4 regions of the Allobosea sp. UC22_33 genome follow, and region 3 is predicted to be linked to each of the others. Evidence: predicted binding sites of a transcription regulator. Region 3 holds the regulator's gene; each other region holds the start of a gene.
The links. Region 3 encodes PhoB, which activates phosphate uptake and scavenging genes when phosphate is short. Its sites were predicted from a motif close to TGTCATNNANCTGTCAT; they were not measured.

Region 1: phnD (phosphate/phosphite/phosphonate ABC transporter substrate-binding protein) is a predicted target of PhoB. The motif match lies at 2,806-2,822, and genes of this name have one in related genera.
Region 2: ACFJGT_RS08415 (RNA degradosome polyphosphate kinase) is a predicted target of PhoB. The motif match lies at 2,802-2,818, and genes of this name have one in related genera.
Region 4: ugpB (sn-glycerol-3-phosphate ABC transporter substrate-binding protein UgpB) is a predicted target of PhoB. The motif match lies at 2,768-2,784, and genes of this name have one in related genera.

Annotation. Positions count from the first base shown of each region.
Region 1 covers NZ_CP170556.1:1,112,790-1,117,559, forward strand. Annotated here, with positions in the region: gene ACFJGT_RS05225 (ABC transporter ATP-binding protein/permease) at 1-179, opposite strand, end outside; gene ACFJGT_RS05230 (branched-chain amino acid ABC transporter substrate-binding protein) at 565-1,677, opposite strand; gene phnD (phosphate/phosphite/phosphonate ABC transporter substrate-binding protein) at 1,830-2,744, opposite strand; gene groL (chaperonin GroEL) at 2,961-4,598, opposite strand; gene groES (co-chaperone GroES) at 4,646-4,770, opposite strand, start outside.
Region 2 covers NZ_CP170556.1:1,771,392-1,776,161, reverse strand. Annotated here, with positions in the region: gene ppx (exopolyphosphatase) at 1-518, opposite strand, end outside; gene ACFJGT_RS08415 (RNA degradosome polyphosphate kinase) at 547-2,742, opposite strand; gene ACFJGT_RS08410 (hypothetical protein) at 2,864-3,562, opposite strand; gene ACFJGT_RS08405 (AI-2E family transporter) at 3,570-4,679, opposite strand; gene ACFJGT_RS08400 (CDP-alcohol phosphatidyltransferase family protein) at 4,769-4,770, opposite strand, start outside.
Region 3 covers NZ_CP170556.1:3,810,241-3,815,010, forward strand. Annotated here, with positions in the region: gene zapE (cell division protein ZapE) at 1-197, opposite strand, end outside; gene ACFJGT_RS18585 (amino acid ABC transporter ATP-binding protein) at 292-1,044, opposite strand; gene ACFJGT_RS18590 (STAS/SEC14 domain-containing protein) at 1,165-1,551, shown strand; gene phoB (phosphate regulon transcriptional regulator PhoB) at 1,555-2,262, opposite strand; gene phoU (phosphate signaling complex protein PhoU) at 2,276-2,995, opposite strand; gene pstB (phosphate ABC transporter ATP-binding protein PstB) at 3,202-4,002, opposite strand; gene pstA (phosphate ABC transporter permease PstA) at 4,048-4,770, opposite strand, start outside.
Region 4 covers NZ_CP170556.1:5,048,051-5,052,820, reverse strand. Annotated here, with positions in the region: gene ACFJGT_RS24440 (creatininase family protein) at 1-400, opposite strand, end outside; gene ugpA (sn-glycerol-3-phosphate ABC transporter permease UgpA) at 400-1,281, opposite strand; gene ugpB (sn-glycerol-3-phosphate ABC transporter substrate-binding protein UgpB) at 1,358-2,683, opposite strand; gene ACFJGT_RS24425 (fumarylacetoacetate hydrolase family protein) at 2,882-4,060, shown strand; gene ACFJGT_RS24420 (hypothetical protein) at 4,194-4,770, shown strand, end outside.

The DNA of each region.
Region 1 (4,770 bases), 2.7 Mb from region 3:
ATCGCGAAGACGCTGGAGAAGATGCGCAGGAAGAAGGGCAGGACCGGCGAGCGGAAGGTCACCACCGCCAGCAGCAGGCCGATGACGCCCATGCCGATCAAGGCGGCTGAGCCGGCCTGCTGGCCAATGACCAGCGTGGCGGCCGCCAGCGCGGCGACGAGGATGCTCAACAAGCGCATGGGTGGGAATCCTGGCGGGGAACGGTGAAAGCCACGATTCGGACCATGTCGCAGCGGGCGTGGCCTTTCAATGGCGACGCGCCCGGATGAGCAAATTGTCATCTGGCGGAGAGGTGGCCGCGAGGCGCCAAACCACCCAGGGGACCGGCTTCTAGAAAAACGCGCGGTCATCCCGGGCGACCGCAGGGAGACCCGGGATCCATGCCGGAACCTTCGCCGGGGAAGTTCCGGCATGGATCCCGGATCGGCGCTGCTGCGCAGCTTGTCCGGGATGACCCGCGCTCTTGCAAAATGTCGTGCGGCGCGTCTGAAAACGAAACACCCCGGACGAGCGTGGCGCGTCCGGGGTGCCTGGCTGGAAGAGGGCGGGGCGGCTGCCCGCAGGTTACTGCGCGGCGACGATCTTGCCGGCGTCCCACTTGTACATCGAGAAGCTCGGCGAGCTCAGGTCGCCGGTCTTGCCATAGGTCAGCGTGCCGATCGCGGTCTTGACCAGCATGCCCGACTGCAGCGCCTTGGCGGCGCCATTGGCATCGCCCGGCTTGCCGGCCTTCTCGATCGCGGCCTTGAGCACCTCGACGGCGGCATAGGCGTTCAGCGTGAAGGCCTCCGGCGGGATGCCCTTCTCCTTCAGCGCCGCGACGGCCTGGGCCGAGTCGGGGTTCTTCAGCGCGTCGGTCGCGTTGGTGAAGAGCGTGCCGGTGGCATGGTCGCCGCCGATCGCGGCATACTCGGTGTTGGACAGGCCTTCGCCGCCGATGATCACCGCCTTGACGCCGGCATCGGCGAGCTGGCGCGCCAGCAGGCCGCCCTCGGGATGATAGCCGCCGAAATAGATCGCCTCGACATTCGCGGCCTTCAGCCGCGTCACCACCGCCGAGAGGTCCTTGTCGCCGGGATTGACGGTCAGCGCGATGACCTCCTTGAGCCCGCCGGCATTGATGCCCTTCTGGAAGGCATCGGCCAGGCCCTTGCCGTAGGTGCCCTTGTCGTGGACGATCGCGATCTTCTTGTCCTTGAGGTTCTTAAGGACGTAAGTCGCGGCGATGTCGGCCTGCTGGTCGTCGCGGCCGCAGGTGCGGAAGACATTGGTCAGCCCGCGCGTCGTCAGCGCCGGCGAGGTCGCGGTCGGCGTCACCATCAGCACGCCGCTCTCCGAGAACACGTCCGAGACCGCCATGGCGACGCCGGAGGTCACCGGGCCGACCACGAACTTGACCTTCTCGCCGACCAGCAGGTTGGCGGAGGAGACCCCCTGCTTCGGATCGCCGGCATCGTCGGCAAGCTTCAACACAAGCTTCTCGCCGAGCACGCCGCCAGCCTTGTTGATGGCGTCGACGGCGGTCTGGGCGCCGTTCTTGACCTGGTCGCCATAGGCGGCGACCGGGCCGGTCAGCGGCGCGACGAGCCCGATGGTGATGTCGGCCTGCGCAGCCTGGGCGGAGAGGAAGAGGGCGGCGGCCAATGCGGCGCCCGACAAAAGCTGTGACTTTTTCATCTGCATCTCCCTACGACATGCAACTTTAGCGCGCGATCCTGTTCGGGATCGCTTGCAACCTGTATAGGCCAGGAAGCCGACGGAGGGCACTGCCCAAGCTTTCATCAGCCTTGGCGGGAAATGCATGGCGGTGTGGCAGGAGGCGCCCGCGCTCAGCCGCTGCGTGCCTTGCGCTGGGCTTCCAGCTCCTCGGTGACGGCGATCACGTCGAGATAATCCTCGTGGCGGGCCGGCGCATAGCGCGAGACATGGCCGTCGGTGAAGCTCTTCCACGCCTCGGGGGCGGCCTCCTTCATCGCGTTCATCGCAGCGACGAAATCGTCCTTAAGCCCCTGCGGCAGGTTGGCGCGGACCGAGAACGGGCTCGCCGGGATCAGGGGCGAGGTCCAGAGCACGCGGGTCGAGCCGGACGGGATCATGCCCTTCTGGGCCAGCCGCTGCGCGACGCCATGCTCCGCATTGACCTGATAGGTCGCGACGACGTCGAATTGGCCGCGCACCAGCGCCAGCACCGAATTGTCGTGGCCGCCGGAGAAGACCGTGCCGCTGAAATGGGCCTTGGGGTCGATGCCCTGCTTGCGCAGGAAATAGGCGGGGAAGGCGTAGCCGGAGGTCGAGTTCGGATCGGCGAAGGCCATCACCTTACCCTTGAGATCGGCGAGGCTCTGATAGGCGCTGTCGGCCCGCACCAGCAGCACGGAGTAATAGCCTTCCTGCCCTTGGTTATCGACGTCACGGATCAGCGGCTGGAGCTTGTCGCCGAGCACGCGGCGGCCGAGCGCGTAGACCGCAGGCCCGAAGCGGGCGAAGTCGACCTGGTCGGCGCGCATCGCCTCGACGAGGCCGGCATAATCCGAGACCCGGAAGAAGCGCACGGGCACGCCGAGGCGCTGCGTCAGGTAATCCACCATCGGCTGGGTCCGGGCGATCGCGCCGGCCTCGTTCTCGGCGGAGGAGACGCCGAAGCGCACCTCCTTGATGCCCTGCCGCCAGTCCGCGCCTTGAGCGAAAGCAGGAGCGACGCTGCTGGCGGCGAGGCCGGCAAGAAAGGAACGGCGTGTCGGCATGATCATCTCTGTCGCGGTGAGTTTTGATGGCGCCTCGATGCGCGCCCGCGACGACGGCCGGATGGCGGCCGGATGACAGTGCCGTGAAACGAAAAAGGCCCGGCTTGCGCCGGGCCTTCCGTAATTGCCTGAGAGGCTGGATCAGAAGTCCATGCCGCCCCCGAAACCGGGGTTGCCCGGTTTCGGAATTCAGACGCTTTGGGCGTCTGGACTTCCTCAGAAGTCCATGCCGCCCATGCCGCCGCCGCCCATCGGGGGCATCGGCGAGTCCTTCTTCGGCAGCTCGGCAACCATCGCCTCGGTGGTGATCAGCAGGCCAGCGATCGAAGCCGCGTCCTGGATCGCCGTGCGCACGACCTTGGTCGGGTCGATGATGCCGGCCTTGACCAGATCGCCGTACTCGCCGGTCTGGGCGTTGTAGCCGTAGGTGTAGTCCTTCGACTCGAGCAGCTTGCCGATCACGACCGCGCCGTCATCGCCGGCGTTGTCGACGATCTGGCGGGCCGGAGCCATGATCGCCTTGCGGACGATCTCGACGCCGGTCTTCTGGTCGTCGTTCTGGGTCTTGATGCCCTTGACCGAGGACAGGGCGCGCAGGAGCGCAACGCCACCGCCGGGAAGGATGCCTTCTTCGACCGCAGCGCGGGTCGCGTTCAGGGCGTCGTCGACGCGGTCCTTCTTCTCCTTGACCTCGACCTCGGTCGCGCCGCCGACGCGGATGACCGCGACGCCGCCGGCGAGCTTTGCCAGACGCTCCTGGAGCTTCTCACGGTCGTAGTCCGAGGAGGTCTCCTCGATCTGGGCCTTGATCTGGCCGACGCGAGCCTCGATGTCCTTCTTCTTGCCGGCGCCGTCGATGATCGTGGTGTTCTCCTTCTCGATGCGCACCTTCTTGGCGCGGCCGAGCATCTGGAGGGTCACGGTCTCGAGCTTGATGCCGAGGTCTTCCGAGATCATCTGGCCGGCGGTCAGGATCGAGATGTCCTCGAGCATGGCCTTGCGGCGATCGCCGAAGCCCGGAGCCTTGACGGCCGCGACCTTGAGGCCGCCACGGAGCTTGTTGACGACGAGCGTGGCCAGGGCCTCGCCCTCGACGTCCTCGGCGATGATGAGCAGCGGCTTGCCGGTCTGCACGACGGCCTCGAGGATCGGCAGCATCGCCTGGAGCGAGGACAGCTTCTTCTCGAAGATCAGGATGTAGGGGTCTTCCAGCTCGGCGACCATCTTCTCCGAGTTGGTGATGAAGTACGGCGAGAGATAGCCGCGGTCGAACTGCATGCCCTCGACGACGTCGAGCTCGGTCTCGGCGGTCTTGGCTTCCTCGACGGTGATGACACCCTCGTTGCCGACCTTCTGCATGGCGGTCGAGATCATCTTGCCGACCGACTCGTCGCCGTTGGCCGAGATGGTGCCGACCTGCGCGACTTCCGCGTTCGACGTGACCTTCTTGGAGTTCTTTTTGAGGTCGGCGACGATGGCCTCGACAGCCAGGTCGATGCCGCGCTTCAGGTCCATCGGGTTCATGCCGGCCGCAACCGACTTGGCGCCTTCACGGACGATCGCCTGGGCGAGAACGGTGGCGGTCGTGGTGCCGTCGCCGGCGTGGTCGTTCTGGCGCGAAGCGACTTCGCGGACCATCTGGGCGCCCATGTTCTCGAACTTGTCGGAAAGCTCGATCTCCTTGGCGACGGTGACGCCGTCCTTGGTGATGCGCGGGGCGCCGAACGACTTCTCGATCACGACGTTGCGGCCCTTCGGGCCCAGCGTCACCTTCACGGCATTGGCGAGGATATCCACGCCGCGCAGCATCTTGTCGCGGGCATCGGTGCCGAATTTGACGTCTTTAGCAGCCATGAGAGCTACTCCTTGAACTGGAAACGGAAGAGGCGGTCAGGCGGCTATCAGCCGACGACGCCCATGATGTCGGATTCCTTCATGATCAGGAGATCCTGACCATCGATCTTGACCTCGGTGCCGGACCACTTGCCGAACAGGACGCGGTCGCCCTTCTTGACGTCGAGGGCAA
Region 2 (4,770 bases), 2.0 Mb from region 3:
GCCCTGAGCGAGCCCTTCGAGCGGTCGAGCAGGGCGAGGCCGCCGAGCGGGACGCTGGCGCCCTGCCCCACCGCGCCATCCTTGACCGAGATCAGCTCCAGGCTGCCGCCGCCGAGGTCGCCGACGACGCCGTCGGGATTGTCGAAGCCCGAGATCACGCCGAGGCCGGAGAGCACCGCCTCGCGCCCGCCGGAAATCAGTTCGATCGGCTGGCCGATCGCCTCCTCGGCGCGGGCGATGAACTCAGGCCCGTTGCTGGCATAGCGCGCCGCTGCGGTGGCGATGACGCGGATCTCGCCGACATGCATGGCCTCGCAGAGGATGCGGAAGCGCACCAGCGCGTTGATCGCCTTGGCGACGGCGTCATCGGCGAGACGGCCGGTCGAGGCGACCTGCCGGCCGAGACCCGCCATTTCCTTCTCGTTGAAGACCTGCGCGGGGGCGCGAGCCAGCATCTCGTAGACGACGAGGCGGACCGAGTTCGAGCCGATATCGACGATGGCGATGGTGTGGGACAACGCGAGCCGCCCCGGCGCATGCTTGAGCTCAGGCCTTGCGTCCCCCTCGGCGCGAGAGGGAACGGGGACTTGAGTTGGAGAGCGATTTTCCACGTCCGGACAGACTCGGGTTCGTCATGAAGTACTTATGCGCATTGAACGGCTCTTCGTTCGGCGCGGGGACAATGCGGCGCGAGCCGCCATCGGGCAATATCGTCCAGCTCTGCTCGTTGTCGAGCCAATTGGCCAGCATGATCTGATCCATCAGCTGCTGATGCACAGTCGGATTGAGGATCGGCGTCAGCGCCTCGACCCGGCGGTCGAGGTTGCGCGGCATCAGGTCGGCCGAGGAAATGTAGATCTTGGCCTTGGGCGACGGCATGCCGTGGCCGGCGCCGAAGGCGTAGATGCGGGTATGCTCGAGGAAGCGGCCGATGATCGACTTGACCCGGATGTTGTCGGAGAGGCCGGGCACGCCGGGCCTGAGGCAGCAGATGCCGCGCACAACGAAATCGATCTCGACGCCGGCCTGGCTCGCATCATAGAGCGCATCGATGATCTCGGGATCGACCAGCGAGTTGCACTTGCCCCAGATCGCGCCCTTGCGGCCGGCCTTCACATGGGCGACCTCCTCGGCGATATCGGCGAGCAGGCGCTGCTTCAGGCCGGTCGGCGAGACCGCCATGCGCTCCAGCCCGTCGGGCTCGGCATAACCGGTGATGAAGTTGAAGACGCGGGCAACATCCTGCGACAGCACGGGATCGGCGGTAAAGAAGGAGACGTCGGTGTAGATGCGCGCCGTGATCGGGTGGTAGTTGCCGGTCGCGATATGGCAATAGGTGACGAGCTGGCCGGCCTCGCGGCGCACCACCAATGACAGCTTGGCATGGGTCTTCAGCTCGATGAAGCCGTAGACGACCTGGACGCCGGCGCGCTCCATCTCCTTGGCCCAACGGATGTTCGCTTCCTCGTCGAAGCGGGCCTTGAGCTCGACCAGCGCTGTCACCGACTTGCCGGCCTCGGCCGCCTCCGTCAGCGCCTTGACGATCGGCGAGTTGGAGGAGGTGCGGTAGAGCGTCTGCTTGATCGCGACGACGTTGGGGTCGCGCGCCGCCTGCTGCAGGAACTGCACGACGACGTCGAAGCTCTCATAGGGGTGATGGACGAGCAGGTCCTTCTGGCGGATCGCGGCGAAGCAGTCTCCGCCATGCTCGCGGATGCGCTCGGGGAAGCGGGCATTGTAAGGCTTGAACTTCAAATCCGGCCGGTCGACGCCGACGAGCTGCGAGAGTTCCGTCAGGCCGATCAGTCCGTTGACCTCGACGACCTCGTCGCTATCGACCTTGAGCTCGCGCACGATCATCCGGCGCAGATGGTCGGGCATGCCGGTCGAGAGTTCGAGCCGGATGACCACGCCGAGCCGGCGTTGCTTCAGCATGGTCTCGAAGACGCGGACGAGGTCCTCCGCCTCCTCCTCGATATCGAGATCGGAGTCGCGGATGATGCGGAAGGAGCCGGCGCCCTTCACCTCGTAACCGGGGAAGAGCTTGCCGATGAACAGCGAGACCGCGTCGTCGAGCGCGATGAAGCGGTGCAGGCCCTCGCGCGCCAGGTCCGGCAATTCGACGAAGCGGTCGATCTTGGTGGGCACGCGGATCAGCGCGTCGAGCTGACGCCCGTCGCTCTTGCGCTCCAGCGCCAGCGCGATGGTGAAGCCGAGATTGGGAATGAAGGGGAAAGGATGCGCCGGGTCGATCGCCAGCGGCGTCAGCACCGGGAAGATGTAGTTGAGGAAGTAATCCTCGAGCCAGATGCGGTCCTGCGCGCCGATATCGCCCGGCTGGAGCAGGTGGATGCGATGGCCGTGCAGTTCGTTGCGCAGCTCGGCCCAGCGCGCCTGCTGGTCGGCAGTCAGCGCCGCGACCGCCTCGCCGATGGCGACGAGTTGGCCGGCCGGCGTCAGGCCGTCCTGGCTGCGGGTGACGACACCGGCCTTGAGCTGCTCGCGCAGGCCGGACACGCGGACCATGAAGAATTCATCGAGATTGTTCGCGGAGATCGAGAGGAAGCGCAGCTGCTCCAGCAGCGGGTGGCTGCGATTCGAGGCCTCCTCCATCACGCGGCGGTTGAACTGGAGCCAGGACAGCTCGCGGTTCATGAAGCGCTCCGGCTGGTGGCGCAGCGGCGCCGCGTCAGCCTCGCTGGACAGCTTCTCCGGCTCGTCGATCACGGTGTCGAGGGTCATGCGCTTCACTCGCGTCCTGGTCGTCTTTCCGCTCATGCTGCCGTTGAAGCCATTCTAGTGCGACGGTTCGATGACAAGCGACATGATTTGAAGCATGCGACCTGCGCGCATGGGGCCGGGTTCAACCCGGTTCCTCCGGAAACAGTTCCGCCAGCGCCTCCTGAACCAGCGGGCGCGTCACGCGCCGGCCGCGTTCGAGCGCGAGGCGGTCGAGCCGGTCGACCACCTGCCGCGCGGCGGCGAAGGAGCGCTCCATCCGCATGGCGAGGGTGTCGATCACAGCGATATCGACCACGAGCTGGCGGTCGATGAAGAGCTTGACCAGCAGCGCCCGCAGCAGCCCGTCATCCGGCGGCTCGATCGTCGCGGCCGGCGCCAGCCGAAGCCGCGAGAGCAGGTCCGGCACGCTCAGGCCCCAGAGGTCGGGCGCGCTTCGCGCCGTCAGCAGCAGGGAGCCGCCGCGCGCCTTGATGGCGTTCATCAGGTGGAACAGGGCATGCTCGTCGAGGGCGCCGGCATCGCAATCCTCGATCACCAGCGCGCCGCCCGAGACGAGGTGGGGCACCTGTGCCTCGTTCAGCTCGCTTGCTGGAATCGTCCAGGCATGGGCGGCCCGCGCCCAGATCGCGGCGAGATGGGTCTTGCCGGCGCCCTCCGGCCCGGTGAGGCGCAGCCAAGCCTCGGGCCAGGCCGGCCAGCGCTCGATCAGGCCATAGGCGGCCTCGTTGGAAGCACCGACCAGAAAGTCCTCGACACCATGGCGGCTGTCGACCGGCAGGTCGAAGGCAAGCTGGCGCGGGCGCGGGGGAATTTCGGACATGAAGAACTCAGGCGTCGGTGCCGATGCGCGCCTTCGCCGCCGCCGCGCGGGTGGCATCGCCGCCGTGATAGAGGTTGCTGGCGAGATATTGCCGCAGCGCGAAGCGGCAGAGCACACCGATGACGGCCGCGAGCGGCACCGCCAGCAGCAGACCGACGAAGCCGAACAGCGAGCCGAAGGCAAGCAGCGCGAACATCAGCCAGACCGGGTGCACGCCGATGGAATCGCCGACGAACTTGGGCTGGAAGATGTTTCCTTCGAGGAACTGCCCGGCGAAGAAGACGCCGAGCGTCGCCAGCGGCCAGGTCCAGTCCGGCCAGAACTGCACCGTCGCGACGCCGACCGAGAGCACGAGCCCGGTCAGCGAGCCGACATAGGGGATGAAGGACAGGAAGCCCGAGATGATGCCGATCAGCGCGCCGAAATTGACGCCGATCAGGCTGAGGCCGATGGCGTAGAAGCCGCCGAGCAGCACGCAGACCAGCGCCTGTCCGCGCAGGAAGCCGGCGATCGCCCTATCCATCTCGTGCAGCAGGCCGCGAATGGTGTCGCGATGGTCGAGCGGCAGCCAGCTATCGACCGTCGCGACCATGCGGTCCCAGTCGACCAGCAGGTAGAACGCGATGACCGGCGTCAGCACCAGCAGCGAGAACACGCCGACGATGGCTGTGCCGCCGCTCCAGAGCGATTGCAGCAGGCCGCCGACCCATTTCATGCCGTCGCCGACGAGATTGCCGAGCGAGCTCTGCGCGTCCTTGGTGAGTTCGGAGGCGCCAAAGCGTTCGAGCCAGGGGGTCCCCTTCTCCAGCACCAGCGCCTGGAGCTTGGCGGCGTCGCCCGGCAGACGCGCGACGAGGCCGGCGAGCTGCTGGCCGAGCAAGGGTGCCAGCAGGACCAGCCCCAGCACGAAGATGAGCAGGAAGACGACGAGGATGACGATCGTCGCCGCCAGCCGGTTCATGCCCATTCGCTCCAGCCGGTCGGCGAGCGGATCGAGCAGATAGGCCAGCGCCAGCGCCGCGATGAAGGGCAGCAGCACGTCGCGCAGCACGACCAGAAACAGGACGAAGACAAGAAGGGAGCCGACCCAGAAGCCGATCTGGCGTTGCAACGTCATCGATCAGCCTCTCTCGCATCTCATGGCCAGCGCCTATGTCAGATGTGCATCGGGGGCCGCGTTTCCAACCGCTATCGTGGAAAGCCCCGTC
Region 3 (4,770 bases):
CCTTTCGGCGCACTAGCCGTGTCCGGCTTCTTGCCGAAGAGCCAGCCGAGCGCGCTGCCCTTGCGGGCGAGGCGACGGGCTGCGAGCGTCTCGGTCAGCGCCTGGAGCTTCCTGACCACCGCGACCTGCGCGGGATCGCGCTCGATGGCGCCCGCCTCGACCAGGGCGGCATAACGGTCGGTGATCGAGGCTGACATGACGGTGGGCGCTGGCGATCCGGAGAAGACCTGACCGGGTTACGTTAGCCCTGCCCGCATCGCAAGCCCGCCGAGCATTTCCAGCGAAGCGCCTCTACGCCGACAGCGAGGCGAGAAAGTCGCGCAGACGCGCCTGCCTCGGCGCGGCGAGGAGGCTCCGAGGCGACCCGATCTCGACGATCTCGCCGCCATCCATGAAGGCGACCTGGTCGCCGGTTTCCCGGATGAAGCCGATTTCATGCGTCGCCACGATCAGGGTCGGGCCCGATCCCGCGAGGCCGCGCATGACCTCAAGCACTTCGCTCGCGGCATCCGGATCGAGCCCCGCAGTCGGCTCGTCCAGCAGCATCAATCTCGGCTTCGCCGCCAAGGCTCTGGCGACGGCAAGGCGCCGCTGCTGCCCGCCCGAAAGCTCGTTGGGATAGGCATCGCGCCTGTCGGGGAGCCCGACCCGTTCCAGCGCCGCCATCGCCTCCGCGACGATCTCTCGCCGCGACAGCTTCAGCCGGGCGAGCGGCCCTTCGAGAATGTGCTGCAGGGCGGTCATATGGTCGAACAGCGCGGGCCGTTGGGGGACCATGCCGACGGCGAGAGGCTGGCCTGCGGTCCCGGTCTCGATCGGCTGCCCGTCGACCTGGATCGTGCCCTCGTCGGCCGTCTCGCTCCCGTCGATGCAGCGCAGCAGCGTCGACTTGCCGGCGCCCGATGGCCCGATGATGCACTGGATCGCGCCGGGCGCGACCGCAAGCGAGACGTCGGTCAGCGCCTGCACGCCACCGAAGCGCTTGCCGACATGGGCGATCGTGACGGCCGCGCCTTCAGCCTTCGTGGTCTGCGCCGCGCTCACGTCGCGTCCTCCGCACCGTCCTTCGAGAATGGCGTTGGAGGCCATAGCGTTCGATCTGCGGCAAGACCAGCCCTGCGAACCTCGTCCGCGCCCGCGCGTTGTCGAGCAGGAGGACGATCCATGCTCACGATTCTGCCGGCCCCGGACCATGTCGCCGCCTATCGCCTGTCGCAGACGCTGACGGGAGAGGATCTCGACGCGATCATGGCCGACATCAACGCCCGGCTCGCCCGTCACGAGAAGCTCGGCATCCTAGCCGACATGACCGATTTCACTGACATGACGCTGGCCGCCGCCTGGAAGGACGCGCGCTACAGCCTCGGCAAGCTCTGGGAGCTCAGGCGTTTCCCGAAGGAGGCCGTGATCACCGACAGGGGCTGGCTCGCCGGCTTCGTCGAACTGCTCGACCCGGCGATCCCCTTCGTGAAGGTCCGCGCCTTCAAGCCCGAGGACTACGAGAAGGCGCTGAGCTGGGTCGGCGATATCGAGGGCGGCCCGAACGCCTGAGGCTTAAGCGGCCCCGCCGCGCGCAAAGGTCTCGTCGAAGGCGTAGCCGGCGCCACGCACGGTGCGCAGCGGGTCCTTGGCATCGCCCGGCGTGATCGCCTTGCGCAGCCGCCCGACATGGACGTCGACCGTGCGCTCGTCGATATAGACGTCGCGGCCCCAGACGGCATCGAGCAGCTGGGCGCGGGAATAGACCCGGCCCGGCGCCTGCATCAGGAATTCCAGCAGGCGGAACTCGGTCGGCCCGAGATGGAGTTCACTGCCCGCGCGGCGGACGCGGCGCGTCGTACGGTCGAGTTCGAGATCGCCCGCCGCCAATAGCCCCGCGACGTGACCTGGCTTCGCCCGGCGCAAAAGCGCCTGGATGCGTGCGATCAGCTCCGGCAGCGAGAACGGCTTCACGACATAGTCGTCGGCGCCGGTCGCAAGGCCACGCACCCGCTCGGTCTCCTCGCCGCGCGCCGTCAGCATGATGATCGGCACGCGCTCGGTGTCGCGACGCGAGCGCAGCCGGCGGCAGAGCTCGATGCCGGACAGGCCCGGCAGCATCCAGTCGAGCAGGACGAGATCGGGCGTGTGATCGCGCAGATGCAGCTCCGCATCGTCCCCGCGCGCGACGCTGTCGACCTCGAAGCCCTCGGCTTCGAGGTTGTAGCGCAGCAGCAGGGTGAGCGGCTCTTCGTCCTCGACGATCAGGATACGTGCGGCCATGATGGCTTTGACCTTAGCTTCCCGTCACCGCTTCGACCTCGATATTGGTCGTGTCGAGCTTGGGGCGGTTCGCATCGAGGGAATCGCCGGTGACGAGGTAATGGATCGTCTCGGCGATATTGGTGGTGTGGTCGCCGATGCGCTCGATGTTCTTGGCGCAGAACAGCAGATGCGTGCAGAAGGTGATGTTGCGCGGGTCCTCCATCATATAGGTCAGGAGTTCGCGGAACAGCGAGGTGTAGAGCGCGTCGATCTCGTCGTCGCGCTTCCAGACCTCGAGCGCCTTCTGCTCGTTGGTCGCGGCATAGGCGTCGAGCACGTCCTTGAGCTGGGCCTGCACCAGGCGGCTGATATGCTCCAGGCCGACGACCGCGCGATGCGGCGGCTGGAACTGCCCGGCGATGGCGACAGCGCGCTTGGCGATGTTCTTGGCGAGATCGCCGACGCGCTCGATGTCCGAGGCAAGGCGGATCGCCGAGATCAGCTCGCGCAGGTCCTGCGCCAGCGGCTGGCGCCGGGCGATGGTGAGCACGGCCTTCTCCTCGACCTCGCGCTGGAGGTTGTCGAGACGCTGGTCGGCCGAGATGATCTTCTGGGCGAGCGCGGTGTCGCGGCGAACGAGCGCCACCGTGGAATCGCCCAGCATGCGCTCGGCCATGCCGCCCATTTCGGCGAGGCTGCGGCGGATGCCTTCGAGATCGGTGTCGTAGGAGCGGACGATGTGGTCGGTCATGGCGGCGTGTCCTCTAGATCATTGGCGCCGGTGCAGCGTCGTCTTGTTCGGATCGGATTGCGCATCCTTCAGCCCTCATGCTGAGGAGCAAGCGAAGCTTGCGTCTCGAAGGATGCTCCAGATGGTTCCGGAGCCTCCTGGACCATCCTTCGAGACGCCGAATGCGCGGCTCCTCAGGATGAGGGCTGCTAGTTTGAAACCGGTCCTTAGCCGAAACGGCCGGTGACGTAGTCCTGGGTCTGCTTCTTGGCGGGGTTCATGAAGATCGTGTTGGTCGGTGCGAACTCGATGACCTCGCCGAGATACATGAACGCGGTGTACTGCGAGATGCGCGCCGCCTGCTGCATGTTGTGCGTGACGATCGCGATGGTGAAGTCGCTCTTGAGCTGCTCCAGCAGGTCCTCGATCTTGCCGGTCGAGATCGGGTCGAGCGCCGAGGTCGGCTCGTCGAACAGGATCACTTCCGGCTTCTGCGCGATGGTGCGCGCGATGCACAGGCGCTGCTGCTGGCCGCCGGAGAGGCCCATGCCGGAGCTCTTCAGCTTGTCCTTGACCTCGTCCCAGAGCGCGGCGCGGCGCAGCGCGCCCTCGACGCGGTCGTCGAGCTCCGACTTCGGCGGCTTCTCGTAGAGGCGGATGCCGAAGGCGACGTTGTCGTAGATCGACATCGGGAACGGCGTCGGCTTCTGGAAGACCATGCCGACGCGCGAGCGCAATTCGTTCACGTCGACATCGTTGGAGATGATGTTGCGGCCGTCGAGCATGATCTGCCCTTCCGCGCGCTGCTCCGGATAGAGCGAGTAGATCCGGTTGAAGATGCGCAGCAGGGTCGACTTGCCGCAGCCCGACGGGCCGATCAGCGCCGTGACGTGGCGGTCGCGGAAGTCCAGATTGATGTTCTTCAGCGCCTTGTGCTCGCCGTAGTAGAAATCGAGGTTCTTCACCGCGATCCGGACGGGCGCCTCGGCATCGAGCGACTGGGGGGAGAGTTCAAGGGTCGAAAGCATCGACTTAGGTCCTCAAGGTCGGTCGCGACCGGGTTGGTTTCAGGCTCACTTGCTGCCGGCGACGATACGCCGGGCAACGATCGAGAGCACGAGGATCGAGACGGTGATGATGAGAGAGCCGGCCCAGGCGAGCTGCTGCCAGTTCTCGTAAGGGGCGGAGGCGAACTGGTAGATCGTCACCGGCAGGTTAGAGACGCCGCCGACGAGCGTCGGCGAGAACCAGAAATTGTTGTTCAGCGCGGTGAAGAGCAGCGGCGCGGTCTCGCCGGCGATGCGGGCGAGCGCCAGCAGGATGCCGGTGACCATGCCGGCCTTGGCCGCGCGCCAGGTCACCGAGGTGATGACGACGGAGGGCGGCGCGCCGAGCGCGGCGCCGGCCTCGCGCAAGGGTCCGGGCACGAGGCTCAGCATGTCCTCGGTCGTGCGCACGATCACGGGGATCGCGATGATGCCGAGCGCGACGCCGCCGGCCCAGCCGGAATAGCCCCGGAACGGCTCGACCAGGATGACGTAGACGAACAGGCCGATCAGGATCGACGGCGCCGAGAGCAGGATGTCGTTGATGAAGCGGATCAGGTTGGCGAGCTTCGAGCGGCGGCCGTATTCGGCAAGCCAGGTCCCGGCCAGAACGCCGATCGGCGTGGCGATGGCGATGCCGAGGAAGGTCAGCACGAAGGAGCCGACGATGGCGTTGGCGATGCCGCCGCCTTCCGTGCCGGGGCCGGGCGTGACCGCCGTGAAGGTCGCGACGGAGAGCCCGCCGATCCC
Region 4 (4,770 bases), 1.2 Mb from region 3:
TCTCGCGGGCGAAATCGGGCAGGAAGGCGGTGAGCGCGGCGATGTTGCCGCCATGGCCGTTGACGATCAGCACGCGATGGAAGCCGTGGCGCTCGATGTTCTTCAGGAACGAGAGCAGCACGGCGCGATAGGTCGGGATGTCGAAGGTGAAGGTGCCGCCGAAGGCCATGTGATGCTCGGCCATGCCGCACCAGAGCGTGGGGGCGACCACGACGTCGACATCATCGGCGCGCTCGGCCGCCGCCTTGCAGACGCCGCTGCACAGGATGGTGTCGACGCCGACGGGCAGATGCGGGCCGTGCTGCTCGATCGAGGCGACGGGCAGGACGACGATCGCGTCCGTCGCCGCCTTGGCGCGCAGTTCCTCGGCGGTGAGGTCCATCCAGAGCACGGAGGCCATCAGTAGCTGACCTTGCGCTCGATGAAGCGGAACTGCACCGCGGTCAGCCCGATCACCATGATCAGCAGCAGCACCGACTGCGCCGCGGAACCGCCGAGATTGGAGCCGCCCTTGCCGTCGGAGAAGACCTTGTAGACCAGCGTCTCGGTCGCGCCCGAGGGGCCGCCGCCGGTGATGGTGTCGATGATGCCGAAGGTGTCGAAGAAGACGTAGACGATGTTGACGACGAGCAGGAAGAAGGTCGTCGGCGAGAGCAGCGGGAAGACGATGGTCCAGAACCGGCGCATCGGCTTGGCCCCGTCGATCACGGCGGCCTCGATCACGCTCTTCGGGATCGACTGCAGGCCGGCGAGGAAGAACAGGAAATTGTAGCTGATCTGCTTCCAGGTTGCGGCCAGGATGACCAGCAGCATGGCGTGGTTGCCGTTGAGGCGCGGATTCCACGGGATGCCCAGCGATTGCAGCCCGCGCGCGAGCATGCCGAGCGAGGGATCGAACATGAAGAGCCAGAGCACGCCGGCAATGGCAGGCGCCACCGCATAGGGCCAGATCAGCAGGGTCTTGTAGATCTCGGCGCCGCGAATCTGCCGGTCCGCCATGACGGCGAAGAGCAGCGCGATCGAGAGCGAGAACACACAGACGAAGGTCGAGAAGATCGCCGTGTTGACGAAGGCCTTGAGATAGCCGGGATCGGAGAAGAGCGCCTGGTAATTCTCGAACCAGACGAACTCCGTCGAGGTGCCGAAGGCGTCCTCGATCAGGAAGCTCTGCCAGACGGCCTGGGTTGCCGGCCAGTAGAAGAACACGATGGTGATGGCGAGCTGCGGCAGAAGCAGCAGGAAGGGGATCGTCAGCCCCTTGAAATATGCGTTCTTCTGCATCGGCTTCCTTGGAGAACAAGACGACCATCCCGGACGCATGTGCCCGGGATGGCCTCAGGGATGCAAGAGCTACCGCTCAGCGCGCCGCCGAGCGCTCGAACTGACGCAGCATCTGGTTGCCGCGCTCCACGGCCGCGTCCAGCGCCGCCTTCGGCGTCTTCTGGCCGTTCAGAGCGGATTCCAGCTCCTCCGACCAGACATCGCGGATCTGGACGAGGCTGCCATAGCGCAGGCCCTTGGAGTTGTCGGTCGGGGCCTTGTTGGTCAGCTCTAGGATCGGGGTCTCGAGATAGGGCTTGTCCTTGTAGAAGCCCGACGCCTTGACCTTCTCATAGGCCGCCTTGGTGATCGGCAGGTAGCCCGACTCGGTGTGCAGCTTCACCTGGCGGTCGACATCCGAGAGGAAGGTGAAGAACTTGGCCACGCCCTTGTATTCGGCCGGCTTCTTGCCGCCCATCACCCACAGCGAAGCGCCGCCGATGATCGAGTTCTGCGGGGCGCCGGCGGCTTCCGGATAATACGGCATCGCCGCATTGGCCCAATCGAACTTGGCGTTCGCCTTGACGTTGCCGAAGAAGCCCGAGGAGGTCAGGAAGATCGGGCATTCGCCCGAGGTGAAGCGACCCTCGCCGTTATTGGTGCGGCCTGAATAGTCGTAGGTCTTGTCCTTCTGCATCTCGACCAGATTGGTCCAGTGCTTCAGGAAGAGCGGGCTCTGGTTGAAGTTCATGACCGCATCGGCGCCGGCCATGCCGTTGACCTTGGTCGAGAGCGGAATGTTGTGCCAGGCACCGAACTGCTCGATATTCGCCCAGGGCGCCCAGGCGTTCGAGACGCCGCACTTGTCGTAGCCGGCGGCCTTCAGCTTCTTGGCGGCTTCGAAAGTCTCAGGCCAGGTCTTCGGCGGCTTCTCCGGGTCGAGGCCCGCCTTCTTGAAGGCGTCCTTGTTGTACCACATCACCATCGACGAGGAGTTGAACGGCATCGAGAGCATCTCGCCCTTGGCCGTCGAGTAATAGCCGCTGATGGCCGGCAGATAGGCGGCCGGATCGAACTTCTCGGCGGCTTCCTTCATCATCTCGTGGACGGGCTTGATCGCGCCCTTGGCCGACATCATGGTGCCGGTGCCGACCTCGAAGACCTGCAGGATATGAGGCGCCTGGCCGGCGCGGAAGGCGGCAATGCCGGCGTTCAGCGTGTCGGGATAGGAGCCCTTGTAGACCGGAACGATCTTGTAGTCCTTCTGCGAGGCGTTGAAATCCTCGGAAAGCTTGACGACGACGTCGTTATTGGCGCCGGTCAGCGCGTGCCACCACTGGATCTCGGTCTGCGCCAGGGCAGGCGAGGCGCCGGCGAGCGCAAAAGCCGCGACCGACATCAGGATGCGCGATTTGATGCTCATGGAATGTCTCCCTTCCGCGGGCGAGCGCCGCCGCGGTTCTTGTCGTTGGTGCGCAAGCTAGCATGAAGCGCAGGCGACATTTCAATGACAAATCGATGACGACCGGCGCAATCCGCCTATGGTCTGGGTCCGGCTTGCGCCGTCACGCAGAACGGGGTGTTCTCCGTCTCCCGACGATTTCCTTTCCGGACCGGTGCCATGCCTGATCTCGCTCTCTCCGTCGCCGCGGCCCTGCCCGCGGATGCCGACGCCGCCGCGCTCGCAGGGCGCGTCTGGCGCGCCGATCTCGGCGGGCCGGCCGTGGTGACGCTCCGCGGCGGGCAGGTCATCGACGTGACCCGGCGCTTCCCGACCAGCCGGGACCTCTGCGAAAGCGCCGATCCAGCCGCTGCGTTGCGCGCCGCTGATGGCGAAGCGATCGGCTCGCTCACCGAGATCCTCGCCAATACGCCTGTGGACGGTCGCGATCCGAAGCGCCCCTGGCTGCTCTCGCCGCTCGATCTGCAGGCAGTCAAGGCGGCGGGCGTCACCTTCGCGGTCTCGATGCTGGAACGCGTGATCGAGGAGAAGGCGCGCGGCAACCCGGCTGCAGCAGCAACGATCCGCGAGGAGATCGGCAAGCTCATCGGTGACGACCTCTCCAAGCTGAAGCCCGGCTCGCCCGAGGCGATGCATCTCAAGGACGTCCTGATCAAGCAGGGCGCCTGGAGCCAGTATCTCGAGGTCGGGATCGGGCCCGATGCCGAGATCTTCACCAAGGCCCCGCCGATGTCGACGGTCGGCACCGGGGCGGATGCCGGCCTGCATCCGGCCTCGAGCTGGAACAATCCCGAGCCTGAGGTCGTGCTGATCGTCGCCTCGACGGGCGCGATCGTCGGCGCGACGCTGGGCAACGACGTCAACCTGCGCGATGTCGAGGGCCGCTCGGCCCTGCTCCTCGGCAAGGCCAAGGACAACAATGCGGCGGCGGCCGTCGGCCCCTTCATCCGCCTGTTCGATGCCGGCTTCACGCTCGACCATGTCCGCCGGACGACGGTGACGCTGACGGTCGAGGGCGAGGACGGCTTCCGGCTGGAAGGCTCCTCCTCGATCGCGAAGATCAGCCGCGACCCGGCCGATCTCGCCGCGCAGATGATCGGCCCGCATCACCAGTACCCGGACGGGGCAGCGCTCTATCTCGGCACCATGTTCGCGCCGATCAAGGATCGCGATGCACCTGGCGGCGGCTTCACCCATAAATACGGGGACATCGTCACCATCGCCGCCCCCGAGCTCGGCAGCCTCGTCAACCGGATGAAGCGCACCGACGCATGCGCGCCCTGGACCTATGGCGCCTCGCATCTGATGCGCCATCTCGCCAGGCACGGGCTGCTGTGAGGCGATAGCCGACGCCGAACGCCGCGCTGTTCCTGCCGGCTTTCTTGACCGAAAACCGCAAGAAGCAGCGGTTTTGTCAGGCGGATGGTAAGAATTTTCTGCCAGAGAGCGGGCTGGACCAGGAGGGTTCGGCGTGGCGATGAGCGAGATCGGGAGGCAGAACTCCCAGGTCGGCACCAAGAATGTGAGCGGCAAGGGCGCGATGGCAAGGATAGCCGGTTCACCCCTCGCCTGGATCATGGCGTTCGCGCTGGCGGCCGTCGCAGGGCTGATCCTGCCGTTGCGCCTGCCGCTGGGGCCGAATGCCTGGGACACCGTCGTCTATCTCGACGCCATCCAGCGCATCGAGCTCGGACAGATCCCGACCATCGATTTCTTCGCACCGATCGGCCCGCTCGGCTTCTACCTGGCCGCGGCTCTCGACATCATCTTCCCCCATGCGCAGCCGATGCTGCTGATCAACTGGGCGCTGCAGCCGGTCATGCTGCCGGTGCTCGCCCTGCTGGCCACTGAGACCTCCCGGCGCTCCCGCCCGCAGGCGCTCGCGCTGGTGCTGCCCTTCCTGCTGTTCGCGGCGCTGCCGATCAACCTGCACGGGCTCTACCCCTCGCCCGGTTTCGACGGCTACGGCTTCTACAACCGCCATGTCGCGCTGCTGCTCTATCTGCTGATCGCGACCCTGATGGTCGTGCAGCGGCGCGGCCTCCGGA